Regions from separate parts of the Lysinibacillus sp. FSL L8-0126 genome, predicted to be linked through region 2. Evidence: riboswitches for the same ligand, from Rfam matches in the RefSeq annotation. Region 2 holds a riboswitch; each other region holds the start of a gene.
What was found. A riboswitch is a leader RNA that binds a small molecule or an ion and turns the genes downstream of it on or off. The one in region 2 is predicted to bind cobalamin.
Positions count from the first base shown of each region.

Region 1 (8,037 bases), 170 kb from region 2:
CCTCATCTGATGATGAAGGACAGGAGAGATTGACATGAAGCGATTACGAAAAAGAAGAGATCCTATTCTAGGGTTATTTAGCTTATCCCTCCTTGTAATCATTGTCTTACTGGGATTGTTTGCACCCATTTTAATGCCACATGATCCGTTAGCTGTCGATATAACTAAGAAATTTTTAGCCCCTTCCTGGGATTACCCATTCGGTACAGATCACTTAGGAAGATGCGTCTTTTCTCGCATGCTTTTAGGTATTCGCTATTCATTAGGATCCGCACTCTTCATTCAAGTCGTTGCTATTGTTTTAGCTGTCCTACTTGGTGCCTTTGTAGCGTTGAAAAGAGGTATAATCGATGTGGTATTTATTCGAATATGTGATGTTTTATTAGCTTTTCCGACACTGGTACTTGCATTTGGACTTTTAGGTGTATTAGGCCCTAGCTTAAAAAATGTTTTAATAGCCCTTATTTTTACACAGCTTATTTATTACTCCAGAATGGTTCGAAGTTTATGTATTGGGATGAATGAAAAAGACTTTATTCAAGCTGCTAGGATTACTGGCACTACAGGCATTAAATTAATCATTCGCCATTATATCCCTAACATACTGCCAGCTATTGTCACGATTGTGGCGTTAGATATCGGGAAAGTCATTTTAGAAATCGCTGGCTTTTCCTTTATAGGTCTGGGCGTGCAGTCGCCGATTCCAGAATGGGGCATGATGGTAAATGAAGGGAAACAATATATCCGTCAGCATCCCGATTTAATGCTTTATCCTGGGCTTGCCATTGTCCTAGTGGTGTTATTCTTTAATCATTTAGCCAATCGTTTAAAGAAGTTTGATTCGTGAAGGGGGAAGTTATGGAGAAGGTTTTAGAAGTGAAAGATTTAAACGTCAAAATTGGGGAGAAAAATGTATTATCCACTATCAATCTGACAGCCTATAAAGGGCGTGTCTTAGGAATCATAGGAGAAAGTGGTAGTGGCAAGACCATGCTTTGCCATGCCATCATGCAAACATTACCATCTATCGCACAGGTGACACAAGGGGAGGTTCTTTATCAGCAGGAAAATTTAATGAATGTTTCAGCTACTCAATTAAGAGCATATCGTGGGCGGCATCTTTCGATGATTTTGCAAAATCCATCCGCTGCCTTCGATCGTATCCAAACGATTGAAGGCCATTTCAGAGAAACATTAAAGGCACACTTTAAGCTGACCAAAAAAGAAATGAGACAAATAGCTCTTGATGCCTTACATAAAGTGCATTTACCAAATCCAGAGCAGATTTTACATTATTATCCTTTTCAGTTGAGTGGTGGCATGCTACAGCGAGTGATGATTGCCTTATCATTGGCGCTACAAGCCTCCCTCTATATTGCTGATGAACCAACGACAGCTCTTGATACGATCAATCAAAAACAAGTATTAACACTATTTGATCGTATTCGCGTAGAAACAGAAGCTGCCATACTTCTTGTTACACATGATTTAGGTGTTATTGCTGAACTAGCTGACGATGTGGCTGTTATGTATCAAGGAAAAATCATTGAGCAAACGAATGTCTATGATTTCTTTGATGCACCTCAGCATGCCTATACAAAGAAACTATTACAAGCAAGAATGCTATTTTAGAGGTGAAAAAATGACGCTGCTAGACGTGAAAAATATTGATATGCATTACGCTCAAAGACCATTTCTATTCCAGCGTAAGCAGGAAGTTCCCGTATTACAGAAGGTGTCATTCTCACTTCAGGAGGGGGAATGTCTAGGAATAGTCGGTCAAAGTGGTTCAGGAAAAAGCACATTAGGTCGTATTATTTTAGGAATCGAACGACCAACAAACGGGGAGTTGCTCTTTCAAGGTGTCAATTTATACGAAGCACCAAGCAAGCATAAAAAAAGAATACGTAGAGATTTACAGGCAGTTTTTCAAAATAGCTATCATTCATTTAATCGGAAGCAGACGATTTTTGAAATACTCGAAGAACCGTTTCTGAATTTCGAGCATTTTAGCAAAACAGAGCGACAACATAAAGTAAGGGAATTACTAGACTGTGTAGAGTTAGAGAGGGCAATGGCTCAAAACTATCCTTCGCAGCTTAGTGGGGGGCAACAGCAACGAGTCAACATCGCTAGAGCTCTTGCGCTAAAGCCAAAATTAATTGTCTTAGATGAAGCGATTAGCAGTCTTGATATGATTTTACAAAAAAAGATTATACAATTACTACAAACACTTCAAAAAGAGCGACAGCTTGCTTACATTTTCATTTCGCATGATTTACAGGCAACACGTTTTATGTCAGACCGTATCCTTGTCATGCAGCATGGTCGGCTAGTGGAGGAGATTGGCAAGGATGGAGCATATGAGCATCCTGCTTCACAACAATTATATCATGCTATTTTGCCTTCACACCCGCGAGAAAGAAAACATAAAACGAAATGATCATAATATAGAAAACACGTATACAATGGGCATGGAGGTATGGGCTGGTAATGATAGAGGCCAGTTGGATTACCTCATTTGCTCCAAACATTAGTAAGAGTCATCTATTAAAGAAACGCCATTTTGCATTAGAATGGTGTTTTTCTTTTTATTAATAATATTAATCAGGTAATTAACTTTATTGATATTTTCATTTAATAAATTAATTTTATTATTTACTTTTTTAAATTATTTGGTATATAATCAATTTAACTTAAAGGAAGGAGTTCACTATGGCTTATCAAGTAATCACAAATTGTCCTGTCTGCAGTAAAACATTGAAAATTACGAAGTTACAGTGTTCTCATTGTCAAACGACGATTGAAAATGAGTTTGAATTGTCGAAGCTAGCATCCTTATCACAGGATCAGCTTCATTTTGTGGAAGTATTTTTAACATGTCGAGGGAATATTAAGGAAGTAGAAAAGGAACTGGGCATTTCGTACCCAACTGTGCGAGGCAAGCTAAATGACATTATCTCATCCCTTGGCTATGTCCAAAAGAAGAAAAATGAAGTAGACGAGAAAAAAATTGTAAGCATGTTGGAAAATGGCGAAATCACAACTGATGAGGCCATAAAGCTCTTAAAAGACGAATAGGGAGGAATGCTACATGAAAGAGGAAATTACTAAAGTGTTAACCATGATTCAAGAGGGAAAAATTGATGCTGATAAAGGGTCAGAGCTGATTCAAGTGTTACAAGAGAAAGAGGAGTCAGGTAATAAATTTCTGGAAAAAACGAAGTATTTAGATAAAACGTTAAAGGTTCGTGTGGTGTCCACTGAAAATGATAATGTCACTGTGAATTTGCCTATAAAACTTGTCAAGGCTGTGTTAATGGCTGGACACAGTATCGCTGCGAGTATTCCGCAATCGGAAAAATACGTGAAAGATATCGATATCAATCTTCTTCTTGAAGCCATCGAAAATGAATTAGATGGACAAATTGTGGACATAAAATCGGCAAACGGAGATACCGTTTCAGTTTTCATTGAGTAGAGGCGACTTATGATGCATGTAAAAGTGAAAGCAAAAGACGTTCGTTTTACCGTTCCTGTTCCATATGCTGTGCTAACCATTGTTCTTTCCATTTTGACTTCAAAATGGATTCAGCAAAGTGTCAACAAATGGACAAAGGCATACTTCGACAGAAAAAAAATCGACTTTTCCTTTCCATTCATTGACAAAGAAATGCTCAAGCCTATTATCAAGGAACTACAAAATTATAAAGGGCTCGTGCTAGTAGATGTCAAGGCACAAGACGGTACAGAGGTTAAGGTTAGACTGTAATAACCTAATAGTTAAGATGGGAGCATGTTTTCATAAAAAGCATGCTCTTTGTTATTTAAAGAGAATTCTTTGCAAAAGAACTATCTAAATTCCACAATTTGTCCTCTAGATTGTCTAAGAGTGTTTTTGTTCTTTTCTCAAGATGATCTGGTAGCTCATTTTTACTGAAATAGGTAAGATTCAAACTCTCACCATCCCTCATCTCTAATACATCACTGACATTTTTCGCACTATAAAGATGAATAACTGTATAGATTTCATCCCCATTTGGATATTGAAAATAATAATTTGGCCCTGAAAAAACACCAATCAAGTCCAATTCATTCGCTACCAGTCCTGTTTCTTCATGAAGTTCACGGGTAGCAGTTTCATTCAGTTCCATTGAGCCACCAGGTAATCCCCAATCCAACGTATCTGAACGATGTTGAAAGAGAATTTTCTTGTCATCGTTGACTACAAGAATTGTCGCCCCGATACTGATAATCGGTCTACTACCGATGTGTTTCCTTAATTCTGAAATATAGCCCATATGTGCTCCTCCTCTATATTATAAAAAAACTATTCGCCTTTTTTATTATAAAGACCTCTATTTCACTTGTAATCCTTGAAAATGGAGTTATTGGTATAGATGAACAATCTTTTTTTGTACAAAATAATGCTCAAAAATGCAGAATAGTCAATCAAAAATGAAAAATAGCTTTTTATAATCAGTCTTTTCTGAATTTTACCTATATTGATTGTTTTGAAAACTCTATGTTAAGGTAAATAGACAAATTGAATATGCTAAATTTTGGTGGTTCAAATGGAGTCCATTCCATTTGATTAAAAGGGAAGTTGGTGAGAGTCCAACACTGTCCCGCAACTGTATTTAGGAGCTCGATAACAAGGCCACTGTTTTGTTTGTCAAAATGGGAAGGTGTTATTGAAGTGTTGATTATAAGTCAGGAGACCTGCCACAAAATAAGCATCAATTGACCTACGAGGATAGGGAGGTGTTAGCTACTGCATGATTTTTGTGAATTCCTGTAAATTCACTGTTATTTGGTCTGTCATGCTTTTGTAGATTAACAACTTCTAAAAAGGGGTAGAAGTTGTTTTTTTGTTGTTCTTTCGTGTTGGAATGGTAACGCTTACAAGAATAATTAAACAAAGGGGCTGTCATTGAATGGAGTTAACTTATTCACCAGGTCTTGATGGGGTCATTGCTGCTGAAACAAAATTATCTTTTTTAGACACTGTAGGAAGTCAAATTGTTATTCGAGGCTACGACTTGATTGAATTATCACAAAGATATTCGTATTTAGACATTGTCTACTTGCTACTGCATGGCGAAATTCCTACTGCCGAGCAACAGGCTGACTTACAGGACAAATTAAAAGCACATTATCAGGTTCCGCAAGAGATCTTCCAAATCTTCAAGCTCTTGCCTAATGAAACACATGCGATGGATGGACTGAGAACTGGAATTTCTGTTTTAGCAGGCTTTGATCAGCACATCAATGATCGTTCTACTGAAATGAACTTGACGCGAGCTTATAGACTTTTAGGCGGTATGCCTAACATCGTAGCCAATAGCTATCGTGTCTTAAACGGACAAGATGTTGTGGAGCCAGATAGTCAGCTTTCCTATAGCGCCAATTTTTATTACATGATTACTGGTAGAAAACCAACGGCGTTAGAAGAAGAAATTTTTGATCAGTCTCTCGTTTTATATAGTGAGCATGAGATGCCAAATTCAACGTTTACGGCTCGTGTTATTGCCTCTACACAATCTGATTTGTACGGTGCTTTAACTGGAGCTGTCGCATCATTGAAAGGAAATTTACATGGAGGGGCCAACGAGGCAGTCATGTACATGCTTCTAGAAGCCAAAACAGTAGCAGGCTTTGAAGCCTTGCTGAAAAATAAACTGCAAAATAAAGAAAAGATTATGGGCTTTGGTCACCGTGTTTATATGAAAAAGATGGACCCAAGAGCACAAATTATGAAAGAGGCTTTGCATAAATTATGTTTGGCACAAGGGGATGATCGCTTATATCACATGTGTGAAGCTGGTGAGAAGGTGATGGCACAAGAAAAGAGCTTGTACCCAAATTTAGATTATTATGCAGCACCAGTATACTACATGCTTGGCTTGCCAATTGAAATCTATACACCTATCTTTTTTGGCTCACGAACGATTGGCTTATGTGCTCACGTCATTGAGCAGCATGACAATAACCGATTATTTAGACCTCGTGTCCATTATATTGGCGAGCGTCATAACCTTGAAGAATTGTCGGTATAATCAAGTTTTAACAACTCGCCATAGAGCTGATGGGCATTCTGACCAATGCCTATCAGCATACTAGTATATCAAATTCATGCCTTGAAAGGAAGATATAGATGATTAAAACAAATGACATATCTAAGACAGATCAATTACTTACAGATATTGCGGATTACGTAGTAAATACAACTATTACAAGTGAAGAAGCATACGAAACGGCACGCTATGTATTATTAGATACATTAGGGTGTGGCATTTTGGCCTTACAATATCCTGAATGCACGAAACTTCTTGGCCCAGTAGTACCAGGCACAGTCGTTCCCAATGGTACACGTGTTCCTGGAACTTCTTATGTTCTTGATCCTGTAAAAGGTGCCTTTAATATCGGTTGTATGATTCGTTGGCTGGATTACAACGACACTTGGCTTGCGGCTGAATGGGGACACCCTTCCGATAATTTAGGGGGCATATTAGCTGTGGCTGATTATTTGAGTCGCGTGTCTGTTGCTGAAGGGAAAGAGCCACTTAAAATGAAAGACGTATTAGAAATGATGATACAGGCCCATGAAATACAAGGTATTCTCGCATTAGAAAATAGCTTAAATCGTGTTGGGTTAGACCATGTACTGTTTGTCAAAATTGCGACAACAGCTGTTGTGACAAAGGCATTAGGTGGCACTCATCAGGAAATTGTCAACGCCTTATCAAATGCTTGGATTGATAATTCGAGCCTACGAACATATCGCCATGCACCGAATACGGGTTCTAGAAAATCATGGGCTGCTGGTGATGCAACAAGCAGGGCAGTACACTTAGCCATGATGGCTGTGAAAGGCGAAATGGGCTATGCAACGGCCTTATCTGCACCTGGCTGGGGCTTCCAAGATGTTCTCTTTAATAAGCAAGAATTAAAGCTTGCTAGACCACTAGCATCTTATGTGATGGAAAATGTTCTATTTAAAGTTTCTTATCCAGCTGAATTCCATGCACAAACAGCTGCCGAATGTGCCGTTCATTTACACAATGAAGTGAAAAATCGTTTACAGGACATTGAACGCATTCAAATTACGACCCATGAATCCGCTATACGAATTATCGATAAGGAAGGACCTCTTAATAACCCAGCTGATCGTGATCACTGTCTTCAATACATTACAGCAATAGGGCTTATCTATGGCGATATTACAGCAGACCACTATGAAGATGAAGTGGCTGCAGATCCACGTATCGATAATTTAAGAAATAAAATGGTGGTTGTGGAAAAACCCCAATATACAATTGATTACCTAGATCCTGAGAAACGTTCGATTGCCAATGCTGTTCAAGTTTATTACAAAGATGGCACATCATCTGAGCTTATTGAATGTGAATATCCTTTAGGACACCGTTTCCGTCGTGAGGAAGCATTCCCTCAAATCATCGATAAGTTCCAGCAAAACATTAGCACCCATTATTCTCAAAAACAATACAGCAAGATTAATGAAGTTTGTGCTGATCAAGCACTTCTTGAAAATAGTGCTGTTCATGAATTTGTTAATTTATTTGTTTAACTTCTTTCAGGAAATTAAAGCCTCTGGCGAATGTCACGAATCGGGAAGGAGTTAATAAAGGATGTTAGCCTAAAATCCTCCCATCCTTGCGATAACGGCTAACTGACCTGCATCACAGCCACTTTCGGACGTAAATATGCCGAGGCATCATTGATTATTAGGAGGTTTTTATAGATGGCGTGGATTGTAAATGAAGCAATAGCACAAAAACAATTGGCTGAACAATTTCGAACACTCATTACTCGTTCAACGATTTTACAAATCCCAGGAGCTCATGATGCAATGGCTGGCTTAATGGCTAAAAAAGTTGGCTTTGAGGCATTATATCTTTCTGGCGCTGCCTACACTGCCAGTAGAGGCTTACCTGATTTAGGCATGATTTATTCAAATGAAGTTGCACAGCGTGCGAGCGAAATTATTCGTGCGACTAATTTACCGCTGCTAGT
Region 1 covers NZ_CP152028.1:3,854,917-3,862,953, reverse strand. The annotation lists gene nikB (nickel ABC transporter permease) at 1-33, shown strand, start outside; gene MHI34_RS18675 (ABC transporter permease subunit) at 35-847, shown strand; gene MHI34_RS18670 (ABC transporter ATP-binding protein) at 859-1,632, shown strand; gene MHI34_RS18665 (dipeptide/oligopeptide/nickel ABC transporter ATP-binding protein) at 1,643-2,443, shown strand; gene MHI34_RS18660 (DUF2089 domain-containing protein) at 2,716-3,081, shown strand; gene MHI34_RS18655 (hypothetical protein) at 3,095-3,481, shown strand; gene MHI34_RS18650 (hypothetical protein) at 3,491-3,772, shown strand; gene MHI34_RS18645 (NUDIX hydrolase) at 3,828-4,301, opposite strand; cobalamin riboswitch at 4,550-4,745, shown strand; gene mmgD (citrate synthase) at 4,938-6,059, shown strand; gene prpD (2-methylcitrate dehydratase) at 6,158-7,591, shown strand; gene prpB (methylisocitrate lyase) at 7,766-8,037, shown strand, end outside.
Region 1: it holds a riboswitch for cobalamin, as region 2 does, so the genes downstream of both, mmgD (citrate synthase) here and MHI34_RS19415 (hypothetical protein) in region 2, are expected to answer to the same signal.

Region 2 (8,037 bases):
TTCTTTGCTTTTTTGAAGGATTTTTTTCGTTTACAGAAAAATGACTGTTTACAATACGACTTTTATTAGCTACTATCAAGTGTGAGTATTACATAAAAGGAGACGACAATGATGTCAACACAACGTATAGAAAAAGATTTTTTAGGTGAGCGCGTATTACCAGCAGAGGCTTATTACGGAATTCAAACATTACGTGCAACGGAAAACTTCCCAATTACAGGCTACACAATTCACTCTTCACTTATTAAGGCGATGGGGATTGTGAAGAAAGCAGCGGCTTTAAGTAATATGGAAGTACACCTATTATCAAAAGAAATTGGTGAGGCAATTGTCGAAGCAGCACAAGAAGTAATTGATGGCAAATGGGATGCAGAATTTCTTGTAGACCCAATCCAAGGTGGAGCAGGTACATCCATCAATATGAATGCTAATGAAGTCATCGCCAACCGTGCCCTAGAAATCTTAGGGAAAGAAAAAGGTGACTATCACACAGTAAGCCCAAACAGTCATGTTAATATGTCCCAATCAACAAATGATGCGTTCCCAACAGCTATTCATATCGCTGTTTTAAATTTAATAGATGAATTATTAGTAACGATGGATTATATGCAATCGGTTTTCCATCAAAAAGCAGAGCAATTTGCACATGTCATTAAAATGGGTCGTACGCATTTACAGGATGCCGTGCCAATTCGCTTAGGACAAGAGTTTGAAGCTTATTGCCGCGTGATTAACCGTGATATCGTACGCATTCGTCAAACACGTCCAAATTTATATGACGTGAACATGGGTGCAACGGCTGTTGGAACAGGTTTAAATGCCTTCCCAGATTACATTAAATCCGTTGATGAGCATCTTGCTGAAATTTCTGGTTTACCATTAAAAGGTGCGACACATTTAGTGGATGCAACACAAAATACAGATGCTTATACAGAAGTATCAGGCGCTTTAAAAATCTGTATGATTAATATGTCTAAAATCGCTAATGACTTACGTTTAATGGCTTCAGGTCCTCGTGCAGGCTTAGGAGAAATCCTTTTACCAGCTCGTCAACCAGGATCTTCGATTATGCCAGGTAAAGTCAACCCAGTTATGCCAGAGGTACTGAACCAAGTTGCCTTCCAAGTGATTGGTAATGACCATACGATTTCACTAGCATCTGAAGCTGGACAATTAGAATTAAACGTAATGGAGCCTGTTTTAGTGTTTAACTTAATTCAGTCCATTAGCATTATGAATAATGTTTTCCGTGCGTTTACGGAAAATTGCTTAAAAGACATCGAAGCAAATGAAGAACGCATGAAAGAATATGTAGAGAAAAGTGTAGGGGTACTAACGGCTGTCAACCCACATATTGGCTATGAAGTAGCAGCACGTCTTGCGCGTGAAGCAATTCTAACAGGTCGTTCTATTCGTGAGCTTTGCATTGAAGAAGGTGTCTTAACAAACGAACAATTAGACTTAATATTAGATCCATATGAAATGACACACCCAGGTATTGCTGGCTCTAGTATCATGAATTTAAAATAATTCCAACATCAAGACTGTAGACATGCTTTACGAGCTGTCTATAGTCTTTTTTTATGCAGTCATCAATAGGCTTGTGTCTTTGTTCTTATAAAAGAGAGCGTATCCTTATGATTTTTAGGATTTTTCAACTATAATAATGGTATGGAAGACATATTTTAGTTGGGGGAATTTGGAATGAGTTTACGAAAAAAGAGTTTACTTGGCTTTGCAGTTTTAAATGTCTTAATGATTATTATTCTCTTTATTGATTTAGCCAATGTAACGACATTAGAATGGCTTTCGACTGTATTAACCATCGTAGGAATAGCCATTACATTAGCTTACACCGTATATGTTCATTACAAAGTGATACAGCCTATCAAACAATTAACAGAGGCTGCACAGGGTATTACGGCAGGCCAATTAGATACAGTTGTCATCGAGGTTCGTGACAAGAGTGAGATTTCTCAGCTAGCGCAATCCTTTTTAGAGATGCAGGAACAATTACGCACAATGACACAAAAAATTGCGCACAGCTCTACAGATTTATCAGCAAGCATCGAAGAATTATCCGCAAGTACGAATGAAATTACGGTAGCTGTGGAAGAAGTCGATCAACAAATGGAGAAAACGTCAGAGGGCTTGAAGCAAGCGGCACAATCTGCCAATGATAGTGCTAATGCTATGCAAGAAACTGTCGATGGAATCGGACGAATTACGGAAGCCACTCAGGATGTGTTTGATCATGCAAAAGATGCCAATGAGATTGCAGGAAATGGAGCGAATATTTTACATGTGGCGAAGGAACAAATGAAATTTATTTCTTCTTCAACCGAAAAAACGAGCGGACTCATGCAGCAATTATCCAATAAAATGACAGATATTAAATCGATGACTGAGATGATTACAGCTATTACGGACCAAACGAATTTATTGGCATTGAATGCCGCCATTGAAGCAGCTCGAGCTGGAGAACATGGGAAAGGCTTCGCAGTTGTGGCAGAGGAAGTGCGTCAATTAGCAGAGCAATCCAAGCATTCTGCTGCACAAATCGTGGACTTAGTAGTGGGCATTGAAACTGACACGAAACAGGTAGCATCCTCAGTGGAGGAGGATTTAAAAAATGTTCAGCAGGGTGTCTATGTCATTGATGAGGCAACAAAATCCTTTGGCACGATTTCACAGCATGTTAGTCAAATGACGAGCCAGCTTGAGGATATTTCAACAACAGCTGAACAGCTTTCTAGCAGTGCCAATGAAGTAGCTTCCTCTGTGACAACGATTGCTAATGGTATGGGTAAGCTATCGTATTATACAGAGGCTGTTTTACATTCAATGGATGAGCAAACAGCCTCAATGCAAGCTGTCAATCATGTGACACAGGATTTAAGCGTACAAGCTGATAATTTACAAAAGCTAACAAATCAATTTCAGGTTTAAGCAAGAAAAACATATTTTCAAGGTTTTTTAGCCCTGAATAGCTAGCTAAGAACAAGATGATTTTGCCTCCACAGATAGCTATGCACAAAGGTGGTTTCAGGCGATAGATAAGTAATTTGAAATGCACTTCCTGTCATTAGAATGGGAAGTGTTTTTTATTGGCGGACCAACGTAATTAATTTCTTAGTGAAATCCTTAGAGATCACGTAGATTGTATGCGTAACCTTAACCTACATTCAGCTACTGATTTGTCCTTTTTCACCTTACCAAAGGTGATAGCCATATTTGTTTCTAGCCGTATCCTCTATTTACACCATATTGACAACACCTTCATTTTTGACAGCTGTTGCCATCGCTTCTTGGAATAATTTGAGTGATTCTTCATTCCCATCCTCTTTAAAAAAATCGCTATTTACCTTACCAAAAGAGATGCTAACCTTAACTAGCTTGCCCTCTCTTCATCACAGCCTAAACAATAGCTAGTAGAGAGCCTATGATTACGTGCAATGCTTCGCCTTTATAGACTCAATAAAACCATTATTTCCTGTCGTAGCGCTATCTTCTTTGTAATACATTAAATAAATGACAATGAAAGGGGCCAGGAGATGGGCTTATTTGATGGATTAATCGGCAATGCGAGCGAGGTGAATTTAGAAAAATTACAGGAGGAGGTCCGTGATTTATTGATTCCAAACGAAACAATCAAAAATGCCTATAAAATTATAAGAGACACGTTTATTTTTACGAATAAACGATTAATCCTTATCGATAAGCAAGGGGTGACTGGCAAGAAAACCGAATATCATTCCATCCCCTATAAAAATATCGTTCATTTTTCAGTAGAAACAGCCGGGACATTTGATTTAGATGCAGAGCTCAAAATATGGGTGTCAGGTAGTTCGTTACCGATTCAAAAAAACTTCAACAAGGCGACGAATATTTACAAAGTGCAAAGTGTTTTAGCGCAGTATGTTTTGGGGACGTAATGTATGGTACTAAAAGCCCGCATTTATGCGAGGCTTTTTTGTTGTGCAAAGAAAGGATGATAAAGATGAGGAAATACCTTGTGAAGGGTGTAAGGGATTCCAGTTCCGATTACGAAACAGGCACATAATGTAGAGAAGGTGTTAAGAGATAATGAAGTTGTTTAACTAAGAAGGACACATATATGGTAATATTTATTTAAAAAAGATGGAGTGAATTATGAGTAATTCTATTAATTATAAAATATGGACGGTGTGTATGATTCAAAGTGAAGAGAAGGTTTTACTTCTGGATAGACAGCACGACAATTTCAAAGGTTTTATTCCACCGGGTGGTAAAGTTGAATTTCCTGAAAGTATTGTAGAAAGTGCTATCAGAGAAGTAAAAGAAGAAACGGGGTTAGAAGTTAGAAACCTTATTTATAAAGGGCTTTATGAATATGTTAATCCAGTCGCAAAAGATAGATATATGATATTTAATTACATAACAAAGGATTTCGAGGGTGAACTCTTGAAAGATGCTCCAGAGGGGAAAGCGGTTTGGGTAGATATAGAGAACGCATATAAACTTCCTATGCAGCCATCGATACGGAGAAGATTTCCTTTATTTTTTCAAGATGGAACATTTGAGATTCAAGTTGAATGGAACCACGAAGAAAATAAAGAAGGGAAAGTTACTATACGTCACACCTAAAACTTGTTATTGGACTGACAGGGGGCAATCGTTCAATAGAGCAGTCGCTTTTCAATAACATCGAGGTCAGTTCAATACATATATATGTGAAGAATAAATAATGGGGCTTAAATTTACCCACTTTGTTAAATAGTTTAACTTTCAATATCTAAATGGTAGAGAGGGATTAAGAATAGCTAGAGAAAATTCTAAAATAAAAGGTGCTTGACCGTCCTTTTGTTTATTTAACGAACGGTGCATATTGTTGAAGAAGAAATTTTATAATAGTGATTTATTAAAGAATAGGGAAGTGGCAGTAACCATGAACTACATAATCAGATTAGCGAATGAAAACGACTTATCGGGTTTATGATAGTAGAAATAATAAAGATCTATTCACGAATTATTTAAAGCAATTTGCAAAAAAGGAATAATATCAAGACGCACTTATATTAGGTTTTGGAGTTCTTAAATTAAAAGGTACTTTGCTTCCTAAATTAAGTGACCTATATGTAAAAGAGGATTATCGTGGTAATGGTATAGGTTCAGACTTAATGAGGTATAGAGAAAATATTGCAAAGAGTTTAGGACATTCTGAAATATTTGTGAGTGTTGACTCGATAGAAAATCCCAACATGATAAAGTTAATTAGCAAACACGGTTACGAACCTATCTCTTACCTATAATAAAACTACACAAGAATTGATTTCAGGAAGTTGTTGAACTAACGGGGCTAGTTGAACAAGATTTAAACAACTTTAAAGAGCCTTCTTAATAATATAATTTTTGTATTTTTTGATTAGAAATAACTTTATTATCACTTTACAGAAAGCAATTAAAGTGATGCTCAGTGTGACATGAGGAAAACCTAGTATTCTATGCATCCATTTTACATGGAATTATTTTGAAATAATTAGTATTTTTTAGCATAAATTGACTTTGGACATACAATACTTTACAATGATTAGCTAAGGAATAGAGAATTTTCGCAAATTTCCTTACCAACTGAATAGCGTGTAGTAATAGGTGTAAATTGCGTGCAATTTGCTTAAAAGGGAAGTCGGTGCGAATCCGACACTGTCCCGCAACTGTAAATGTGAGCGACTTTTCAGCAACCACTGTCAAATGATGGGAAGGAGAAAAGTGGCAATGACCATGAGTCAGGATACCTGCCTATTACGAGTACACACCAGTAACCTACGAGGAATAGGAGGTGGCATGTTGACAAAACAGAATGCTCTGTTCGTCACGGTACGTCAAACGCCCAAAGTAAATGAAGGGGTTCGCAATCGGGCTCATTTACACATACTTAGGGTTTGTTTGGCATTGGGTGATGAACGAAGATAAGCGAAGGATTTCCTCAAAAATGGTAGGAAATCCTTTTTGTTTTGACATTATGTACGTAAAGGGGATGCATGTATGACTTCTTTAGATATGACCATTTGTAAGCAGCCACGCACAGAAGTTGCCAAGAAAGCGAAAACAAGAATGGCGGTCGAATCATTGATTGACCAATTATTAGCAACGAAGCTGATCCGCAATGATCGCTTCTTTGAGCAAATTTTATATAATAAAGAAATTATTTGGATACAAAATGGGGATGTGGACGGGCATCTTTTCGCGAAGGCAGCGGTAACCGATCAACTGAAAACGAAGACCAATAGCTTTATGATGTATATGCCGACTAACCCGATTGTCTATGAGGTTAACGGGGAGTCATACCATTTAATTACACGCATTGATTCCACACGTGCCAAGCCCAACCTTGACCGCCTGTCACTGGAGCCAAAGCCTGTTTTAAGTGCAGCGCGTGTCAATGATGTATTATGCTCGATTGTGATGCGTTTTTATGAAACATATATCCACGATTTAGCGCCTCAACATGATAAGTTAATAGCCTTTGTGCAGCAGGAATATGCCCAATTTATTGAAGCGGTTCAGGCATTAAATGATTACCATTTCAACTGGCATCCACGTGGCAACGGTCACGAGCTATTGCTGCAATTAATTGATCAACTGCAAATTTTAAAAAGTTATCCTGGTAAAGTGCTAGTTGATTTCACAAACACGCATGACTACGTGATTGTCGAGCCTGCATACCTTGTGCACAGTCCTACAAAGAAAGCAGTAGGTGCATTATAAACTCAAGCCCTCCATCAAACGGAGGGCTTGTTTTTATTTATTTGAAGGGAGGGGGTAAATACTCTCGTTCGAGCAGCGAATACTCGCGGAAGCAGATGAAATACTCTCGTTCGAGCAAGGAATACTCGCGGAAGGAGATGAAATACTCTCGCTCAAGCAGCGAATACTCGCGGAAGGAGATGAAATACTCTCGTTCGAGCAAGGAATACTCGCGGAAGGAGATGAAATACTCTCGCTCAAGCAGCGAATACTCGCGGAAGGAGATGAAATACTCTCGTTCGAGCAACGAATACTCGCGGAAGGAGATGAAATACTCTCGTTCGAGCAGCGAATACTCGCGGAAGCAGATGAAATACTCTCGTTCGAGCAGCGAATACTCGCGGAAACAGATGAAATACTCTCGCTCCAGCAAGGAATACTCGCGCAAACAGGGTAAATATTCTCGCTCAAAGCAAGTAAACACCCGCGCAAGCAAACGGCTTCGCGCGGGCAGGATCACCTACTTACAGACAATGCATGGCTGCTTGTGCTTCGTGCCAAGGAACAGAATATCCTTTGCCCTTCGCACAAAAGATGCTGGAGGAGCTGTATTCTGGGTCGGCATTTTTATCGTAGCCAATGTGCGAAATAATTTCCTCTGCATTATGGCATACATCATAGCCATCAAATTGGAGTGTGAGTGCGCCCTTACCATTGGTATAGGCCGCAAAGGTTGTGCTATAGCTCATTAGGGTGGCGACGGGCGCTCGTCCCGTTAGCACAACATCTGTTTCGGATAAGATGGGGTCATCGAATGTACCAGCAGCTTGCTGTATGTCGCTCATCATGCGGCCGATAAAGTCGTTCGAAGCCTTCATTTTAAAGCGATAATAAGGTTCAAGCAGGATGTTCTGTGCTTGCTCAAGTCCTTGACGTAGCGCACGGAAACTAGCTTCTCGGAAATCGCCGCCCGATGTATGTTCATTATGTCCGCGACCTGTTAGCAGTGTAAAATGAACATCTGTCAGAGGGAAGCCTGTGAGTAAGCCATGGTGATCACGCTCAAACAGGTGCTTTTCAACAAGGCGTTGGTTGCCTACCGATAAATGATCCGCATGGCAGGCATTGCTAAATGTATTACCTATTCCTCGCGGATTGGGCTCCATTAGTAAATGAACTTCTGCATAATGCTTGAGGGGCTCAAAATGACCATAGCCTGTCACCGTCGTCACAATGGTTTCCATATATAAAATTTGGGGCTCGCCAAAGGAGACCGTTAATGAAAAACGCTTCATTAACACTTCTATCAGT
Region 2 covers NZ_CP152028.1:4,023,675-4,031,711, reverse strand. The annotation lists gene aspA (aspartate ammonia-lyase) at 112-1,530, shown strand; gene MHI34_RS19435 (methyl-accepting chemotaxis protein) at 1,705-2,949, shown strand; gene MHI34_RS19430 (PH domain-containing protein) at 3,555-3,935, shown strand; gene MHI34_RS19425 (8-oxo-dGTP diphosphatase) at 4,153-4,626, shown strand; gene MHI34_RS19420 (GNAT family N-acetyltransferase) at 5,091-5,291, shown strand; cobalamin riboswitch at 5,613-5,797, shown strand; gene MHI34_RS19415 (hypothetical protein) at 6,025-6,747, shown strand; gene MHI34_RS19410 (hypothetical protein) at 6,785-7,159, opposite strand; gene MHI34_RS19405 (translation factor GTPase family protein) at 7,251-8,037, opposite strand, start outside.

Region 3 (8,037 bases), 1.6 Mb from region 2:
TTCAACACGTAAGCTATCTTTATCAACGCGTCCGCCAATTAGACTTGTTTTCCCCGTATCGCCTGTTTTCGTGTAAAGCTTCATTTCTCTCATCTCCTAAAACTGATTTTTATAATTTCTGATGGCCTGAACTGTTGTTTCATAAACACCCTTGGCAATCATTTTACCAACTTCCGTAATCGGGCCACCATACAGCATTTCTTCCCCTTTTTGAGTTGCTGCAATTAACAGACTATCTGTAGCAGTTCCTGTAGCAATAGTTCCACTACGCTCGTCACGAATATCTTCTGATTGCAAAGCTTTTGTTTTCGCCTCTGTAGCTGTCATCAGTGCCTGGAAAAATGCCTCCTCCGATAAACAGCCATTGATTATGATCCATGTATTGATAGTACCAATATATGGATCATCCTGTCTTTCGTGTACACGTGATACATCAACCGCATTGCCCACACCAGCTGTTACAGCTACTATCATACTGCCAAAAGGCGCTGAAAATTCATTGATGGCAACAAGAGCTGTTGGCACTGCTGTCAGCATCACAACAGTACTTGTTGGGGAAAAATTCTCTCTTTGCAAAAAATCACTAACTTCTCTTTTTACATCACTTATCACATAATCGCCAGGTACAGAGCGATTTAATAAGCAATTATGCCAGCCAATACCTGGGTTATGAACAGCAGAGGACACTGTTTTTAACGGAATCTCTGATTGAAGTTGAATATAGTGTTCCGTTATCATGAAATGGTCTTTTTTGATGACAGCTCGCTGCTGGTAATCAGTTGTTGCGGGCATCATTGTAATTTGAGGTTTTGGTATTTCAGGATGGGCATATGTAGCCACTCGTGCTTGATAAACTTCTTCAATTTGGGAGGCTATTAATACTTCATGCGGTACTCCAAGTGCTCTCATTTGCCCACCCTCCATAAGCAATAATTCATCACAATAGAGAGAGGCTAAATTCATATCATGTAGTACCATAACGACCGTTAAACCACACTCCACAGCTTCCTTCCTGACCATATCTAAGATTTGCCGTTGATGTGCAATGTCTAGATGATTGGTTGGCTCATCCAGCAGTAGAATTTCTGCTGTTTGCGCTAATGCCTGGGCAACAAATACTCTTTGTTGTTCACCACCCGATAAAAATTCTAACGGGGTGTGCTCATAGCGTTTCACACCTGTTTGCAGCATGGCATGCTGAACAGCCTGTTCATCCTGTTCAGACCAACTTGAGAAAAAACCTGTTTGATGGGGGTAGCGCCCTAGTGAAATGGCCTCCCTTACACTGTTTGAGAAAGCATTTGCATGAAGCTGTGGTAGTACAGCCATCTTTTGCGCCAAAGCACGGGCATTATAAGAAAGGATATTTTGTCCATCAATTGTGATTGTTCCAGCAGTAGCTGGTAATATCCCACTCATTACCTTTAATAATGTAGATTTCCCACTACCATTCGGTCCCAGAATACCAAGAATTTTCCCTTTTTCCACAGTAAAACTAATGTCCTTGACGATTGGTACATCTTCATAACCACCTGATAGATGTTCGACAATAATCATGCCCGTACCCCCTTACTTCTTCGTTGCTTATAAAAAATATAGGAGAAAACAGGTGCACCAATAAACGCCGTAATAACACCAATAGGTAGCTCTCTTGGCACAATAATTGTTCGTGCTACTAAATCGCAAACAATGAGTAAAGTTGCGCCATTGAAAAACGATAATGGCAATAAATGACGGTGGTCAGAACCCCAAATCATCCTTGTCATATGCGGTACAACTAATCCTACAAAGCCAATTGTGCCAGAAACCGCTACAGCAGCTCCCGTTAACATGGAGCCACCCGCTAAAATCAAATACTTACTACGTTTTACATTGACACCTAAATGCTTCGCGCGCTCTTCACCATATAACAAAACATTTAGCTCTCGTCTTTGCGTCCAAAGCATAATGGAACCAACAATAACAAATGGCGTGATCATTTGGACATATGGCCATCCACGCATTGACACAGAACCTAGTAACCAGCCAATTACTTGGCGTAGCTCTTCTCCAGATAAAGCGATCATTAATGAAATGAGAGAACCTAGAAATGAGCTAAAAATAACACCTGTTAAAATTAACGTTTCCATCTTCAATGAACGGTCTACCATTCTAGCGAAGCTCATGACCACTACCATCGTGATGATTGCGCCTATCATACTAAAAGTGGGTAGGGCATACAAGCCTACGACCGGTATAGATATACTAAAAAAGATCGTAATAACAGCACCAACAGATGCCCCCGATGAAACGCCTAATGTATATGGATCTGCCAATGGATTTTTTAACAACCCTTGGAAAGCTGCTCCAGCAATGGCCAGAGAAGCTCCCACTAGTCCCGCTAACAACACGCGTGGCAGACGGATTTTCCAAAAGATATTAGCAGCCGTTTCATCAACTGCTTGATTCCATAAAACTTCTAACGGAATATGAACTGAGCCTATCGCTACGCCACACCAGATACTAATGACAAGAAGCGTACATGTTAGTACATAGGCTAGTGCTATTTTTTTCACTTAAATACCTCTGGATAAATAGCTTTTGCTAATTCTTCAAGACCTTCTCCTAAACGAGGACCTTGACGACTTGTTGTACTTTCATCTACTTGAACGATTGCCTTATTTTTCACGGCATTAACAGTATCGAAACCAGCACGTTGTGGTATTTTTGTTAAAATATCTGGTACATAATGATATGTCACAACGATGACATCTGGGTTTTTCGCAATAATTTGTTCTGAACTAATTTCATACCAATCCTTCGCATCTGCCGCTACGTTTTCTGCATGAATCATGTCCAGCATAGCATTCATAAATGTGCCATTACCCGCCGTATAAATAGTAGGTTCATCCGATGCTTCGACTAGCACTTTTTTGGGTTCGACATCCTTTACTTTTGTCAGAACATCTTCCACTTTTTCCTTCATATTAGCAATAATTTTTTCAGCCTCTGGTAATTTCCCTGTTGCACGACCAAGCAGCTCAATCGTTGTGTAAGTTTCATTAAAGTCTTGTGCATTTTTTACAACAAATACTTTCAAACCTGCTGACTCAAGCTGTTCAATCGCCGCTTCTGAAAGGGACATGCTAGATTCATGCGAAAACACGATATCTGGCTTTAAGGCAATAATTTTTTCAATATTGTACTCCATGCCCCCAACTTTATCCTTTTCAGCGACTTCTGGTGGATAATCATCATTGTCTGTCACCCCAACTATTTCATCATTTAAACCAAGTTCAAATAATATCTCTGTGTTACTTGGAATAAGAGAAACAATTTTTTCAGGCGGTGCTTCAAGTGTAACATCCTTGCCAATGGCATCTGTTATGGTCATTGGGAATGTTGCTTCATCCACCTGTGGAGTCTCTTGCTGTGTTTGCTGCTCCGTAGCTACTGGCTTGTCATTTTTGGCTTCTTGCCCGCATGCTGCTAACAAACCTACTGCTAAAAATGCTGATAATCCTATTTTCCAAAATTTCTTCATATGAATCCTCCTTTGTTGATCCGTGCGTCAATTGGTTAGAAATATTTTCTCCATCAAAATAAGACCCCTCATCTTCGAATGATGAGGGGTCAAAATCGCACCAAAAAACTGATACAAAATCCACCACCCTATCCTCGTAGGCTGTCATGTCTATACTATAAAGGCAGGTCTCCTGGCTCGTGCTTATTGCGTTTTTCAAGCCTTCCCGAAATCTTCAGTGGCATTATTTGAAAAAACTCACACTTACAGTGGCGGGACCGCATCGGAATTACACCGACTTCCCTTTTCACTTTACTTAAGTAAAGAACCTTTATAATATTCAGTTGATTTCATTATACATGAAAATAAAAGAAGTCGCCTCCATTCCAGACGACTCCTTGGCAATTATACAATTTCAGAAAAATATTGTACGGTTTTCATTTGTGCACCTATTTGTCGCAATGACCACGTTTGCTCTAAATAGATATCCGCTAGCTTTTCGTACTTCCCGCCAAATTTTAGTGCCCATTCCACCGCTACAACACTTTCATAAAGATGGCCCATCTTTTTCGCTATATCTTTTGCTTCAAAAGTTTTAGTTGCTTCATCTAAAGCGCTAAAAATTTGTAGTGTAGCCGCAAGATTTACCAACTGCTCTTCCACAATTCGCACTAGTGGACTATCCGCTAGCTTCTCTAGCCTTGTCTCCATTTCACGGACAAACAGTTCATGTGCATGGAATTTATCCACTAAACGAATAAGTTCTAAAGCCAAAATATTTGCCGTCCCCTCCCATACCGTCAATACTTGTGCATCCCTTAGTAAGCGTGGTGTCACAAAGTCTTCAATATAGCCATTACCACCATGTAATTCAATCGCTTCACTAGCATAATGAACGGCTTGCTCTGCCGTTTCCTTTTTCATAATGGCAATATATAAACGATTCATAATGAGATCTTGTTGTGTTCCCTGCCCACTTGTCACTTTATCGTATAATTGAATAAGATCAAATACTGTCGCTACTTCCACATGCAGCTTAGCAGCAAACTTCCCTAATGTATCCTGGATCATTGGGTATTGTGTTAAGGGCTTGCCAAATGCATATCGATTGGTCACATAATGCTTTGCCTCTAAAAAGCCTCGACGCATAATACCAATCGATGCGACTGCATTACAAATTCTTGAAAGATTTAGTGCTTCTAGCATGTAATAAATCCCTTTATTTTGTTCCCCTACAATATAAGCAAGGGCACCATCAAACTCTACCTCGCCCGATGGGACTGCTCGAACGCCTAATTTATCTTTCAATCGACGAATACGAAGATGATTGGCCGTACCATCTTCATTATTCCATGGAACTGCAAATAATGTTAACCCTTTAGAGCCTGCTTGTGCGCCTTCTAAACGTGCCAACACCATTGCTACGCCACACATACCTGCATTGGATGCGAAGTATTTTTCTCCATAGAGACGGTACTCATTGCCTACTTTTCTGGCCTCCACAACATTCGCCCCAACGTCTGACCCTCCTTGACGTTCTGTTAAAAATGTTGCCCCTTCGTATAGCTCCGTCTCTCCTGTTGCACAAACATGTGGCAAGAAACGCTGCTTTACATCCTCATCAGCATAATGATCTAATAGATAAGCCGTAGCCATCGTCAAAGTCACGGGACAATAAAAACCGGGCTCTGCATGAGATAGTAAATAACCTTGTGCAAAGCTATAGACATAATTCCCTTTGTGACCTAACTGTGGAATTTCTTTGTGCACATAGCCAACAATTCCCGTATTATATGTCTCTTCAATTGTTTTTTTGTAACCGTCATTCACCCAAACCTCTGATACCTCTTCTCCATAAGCATTATACCGTTCAAGGCGGGGCTCTCCCTGCCGATCAGTATGTTTTGCCCTTACGTCAATATCACCTGCACATAACTCACCGAAATCTGTCAGTTCTTTGTGTGCATAAGACAAAAACTCTTTATCTAACATCATTTCTAACACTTTTTGAAGCGTTTCTTCCTCTGTAAAAAAGTTTGTTGCACGCATTTCTTCCTGCTGTAAAACCTTCATGCTATCTCACCTCTTGTCCTTTCAAGGATTGTTTTAAAATTTTGCCTGAAGCATTGCGTGGTAGCGCTTCCACTTTTTCGAAAATACGTGGTAGTTTATACTTCGCAAGCCGTTCCTCTAAATAAGTTTTCAATGCATCCTCATCTATGTCTTGTTTCGTAGCATATACAGCCTTCACGGTTTCCCCCCATTGCGGATGTGGTATACCAATGACAGCAACTTCAAATATCCCTTCAAAGCTTAATAGGCAATCTTCAATTTCCTTCGGATAAATATTGACACCACCTGAAATAATGACATCTTTTTTGCGATCCACAATCCAAATAAAGCCGTCCTCATCCATCCGAGCCAGATCTCCTGTTTTTAACCACCCATCAATGTAAGCAGCCTTGGTTGCTATTTCATCCTTGAAGTAGCCAAGCATATTACCCTCACCAAATAAGACAATTTCTCCTACTTCGCCCACATTTACATCTTCTCCATTGTCATTGACAATACGAAGCTCTGTGCCAAGTGGCGCCCGTTGGCCAATACTCCCAGCCTTCGTTTCATGCTCCTTGCCAAATAACAGTGAGCCACTCGGACCCGCCTCTGTTAATCCATAAACACAGGTTAAATTAGTTGTTCGGAATGCCTGTTGAATGAAGCGAACCTCATTTTGAGATAATGGTGCTCCACCATATACCCACCACTTCATGGAAGACAAATCAGCCGTTTGTAGCCTCGGCATCTGAGCCGTTAATAAATAAGCAACAGGCGCTCCAAAGAAATGCGTCGTTTTTTCCTGCTCAATGGCATCGATAAAAAGGTCTGGTGTAAAGGTTGGTGTTAATACGCTTGTTGACCCTACAAATACGCCCGCCATTAAAAATAAATGCAATGGTGCTGAATGAGTTAATGGCATCATGAGCAATATACGGCTTTCAGGTTTCACTTCCATTTCAACAGCAATCATTTGTGCCACTGTTAAAATATTACGGTAGCTAAATAACACACCCTTTGGTTTTCCTGTCGTACCAGATGTATACAAAATAGTCGAAGGGTCATCTTCTTGTAGCTGGCAATCAATTGTTTGTGTGCTCGCATTTTGAAGCATTGTTTCGTAATGCTGCCAACCTGCTTTTTCTTGGCCGGTTTTAATTTTTAATGGTACAGCAGCTAGTTGTTCCACTGCGGCAAAAATCGCCTCATGAACAACAATCGCCTTCGCTTCGGCATGCTGTGCCACATACTCTACTTCCTGCAATGTAAATTTCGCATTGACTGGAACAACGATTGCCCCGATACGCTGAATAGCAAAATAGCTTACAACAAACTCTAAAACGTTCGGCATAAAGATTAAAACCTTATCATCCTGACTTACTCCTTGCTCTAGCAAAGCATGACTAAAACGTGTTACTTGTTCATCTAAATCACGATAGGTCACTCTTCTGCCATGACAAATAATGGCTTCATTTTTTGGATACTTACGGGCATTTCGTGCTAACAAACTGGAACTATTCATCATGCATCTCTCCCTTTAAAGTAGCTAATTTTTCACTAAACATGCCTTGCATTTGCTGTAATTCCTGTTTCATTTGCGTCAGCTCAGCAATTTTACTCTCAATCTCTTGAATTTTTTGTTCTCCATACTCTACTGTCCGCTCTAATTGCTGAATACCTGAGCGATCAAAATCAAAAAGTAAAACCATCTCTTTGATTTCCTCTAGTGAGAACCCGTAACGCTTGCCTCTGAAAATAAGCTTGAGCTTCGCCAATTCTTTTTTTGAAAAGGTTCGTTGATTGGTAGATGAGCGATCGGGACGAAGAAGACCAAGTTCTTCATAATAACGAATTGTGCGAGTAGATACATTGAATTCCTTTGCTACCTCCTGAATCGTCTTCAAAACCATCTCCCCTTTCCTTATTGTCAACAGTATATCATTGACGTTGACGTAAACTTCAACAAAATTTTCGAAATTAACAGAAAAATTAAGTTTGAAACAGCTAATTTTTAGTGCTATCCGTTCCTTATGCCTTTTTATCTCTCACATTTACTGTTTTTTCAACCACTTTTAGAATGTTATCGCCCATTTTTGGCCTTCTATCCACTAAAAAACCCCTAACATTCGTCATGTTAGGGGCTTAAAAAGTATTACATTTTTTCTGGTGCAGATACGCCGATTAAACGTAGTGCATTAGCAATTGTTGTGCGTACAGCTGTAATCAATGCTAAACGAGCCTCTGTTAACTCCTTGTTGGAAGCATCCAATACTTTTTCTGCATTGTAAAAGCTATGGAATGTTGCTGCTGTCTCTTGAATATAGTTAGCGATTCGGTGTGGTGTACGGTGTTTCGCCGCTTCTGCTACCACTCTCGGGAAATCGCCAATCTTTTTCAGTAAATCAATTTCTTTTTCTGCTGTTAACAGATTAAGATGATCTGTTGCTGCAGCAAATCCTTGCTCATTTGCCGAGCGTAAA
Region 3 covers NZ_CP152028.1:920,077-928,113, forward strand. The annotation lists gene MHI34_RS04380 (cob(I)yrinic acid a,c-diamide adenosyltransferase) at 1-84, opposite strand, end outside; gene MHI34_RS04385 (adenosylcobinamide amidohydrolase) at 97-1,557, opposite strand; gene MHI34_RS04390 (iron ABC transporter permease) at 1,554-2,555, opposite strand; gene MHI34_RS04395 (ABC transporter substrate-binding protein) at 2,552-3,523, opposite strand; cobalamin riboswitch at 3,668-3,850, opposite strand; gene MHI34_RS04400 (acyl-CoA dehydrogenase family protein) at 3,908-5,575, opposite strand; gene MHI34_RS04405 (long-chain-fatty-acid--CoA ligase) at 5,577-7,079, opposite strand; gene MHI34_RS04410 (MerR family transcriptional regulator) at 7,072-7,461, opposite strand; gene argS (arginine--tRNA ligase) at 7,710-8,037, opposite strand, start outside.
Region 3: it holds a riboswitch for cobalamin, as region 2 does, so the genes downstream of both, MHI34_RS04395 (ABC transporter substrate-binding protein) here and MHI34_RS19415 (hypothetical protein) in region 2, are expected to answer to the same signal.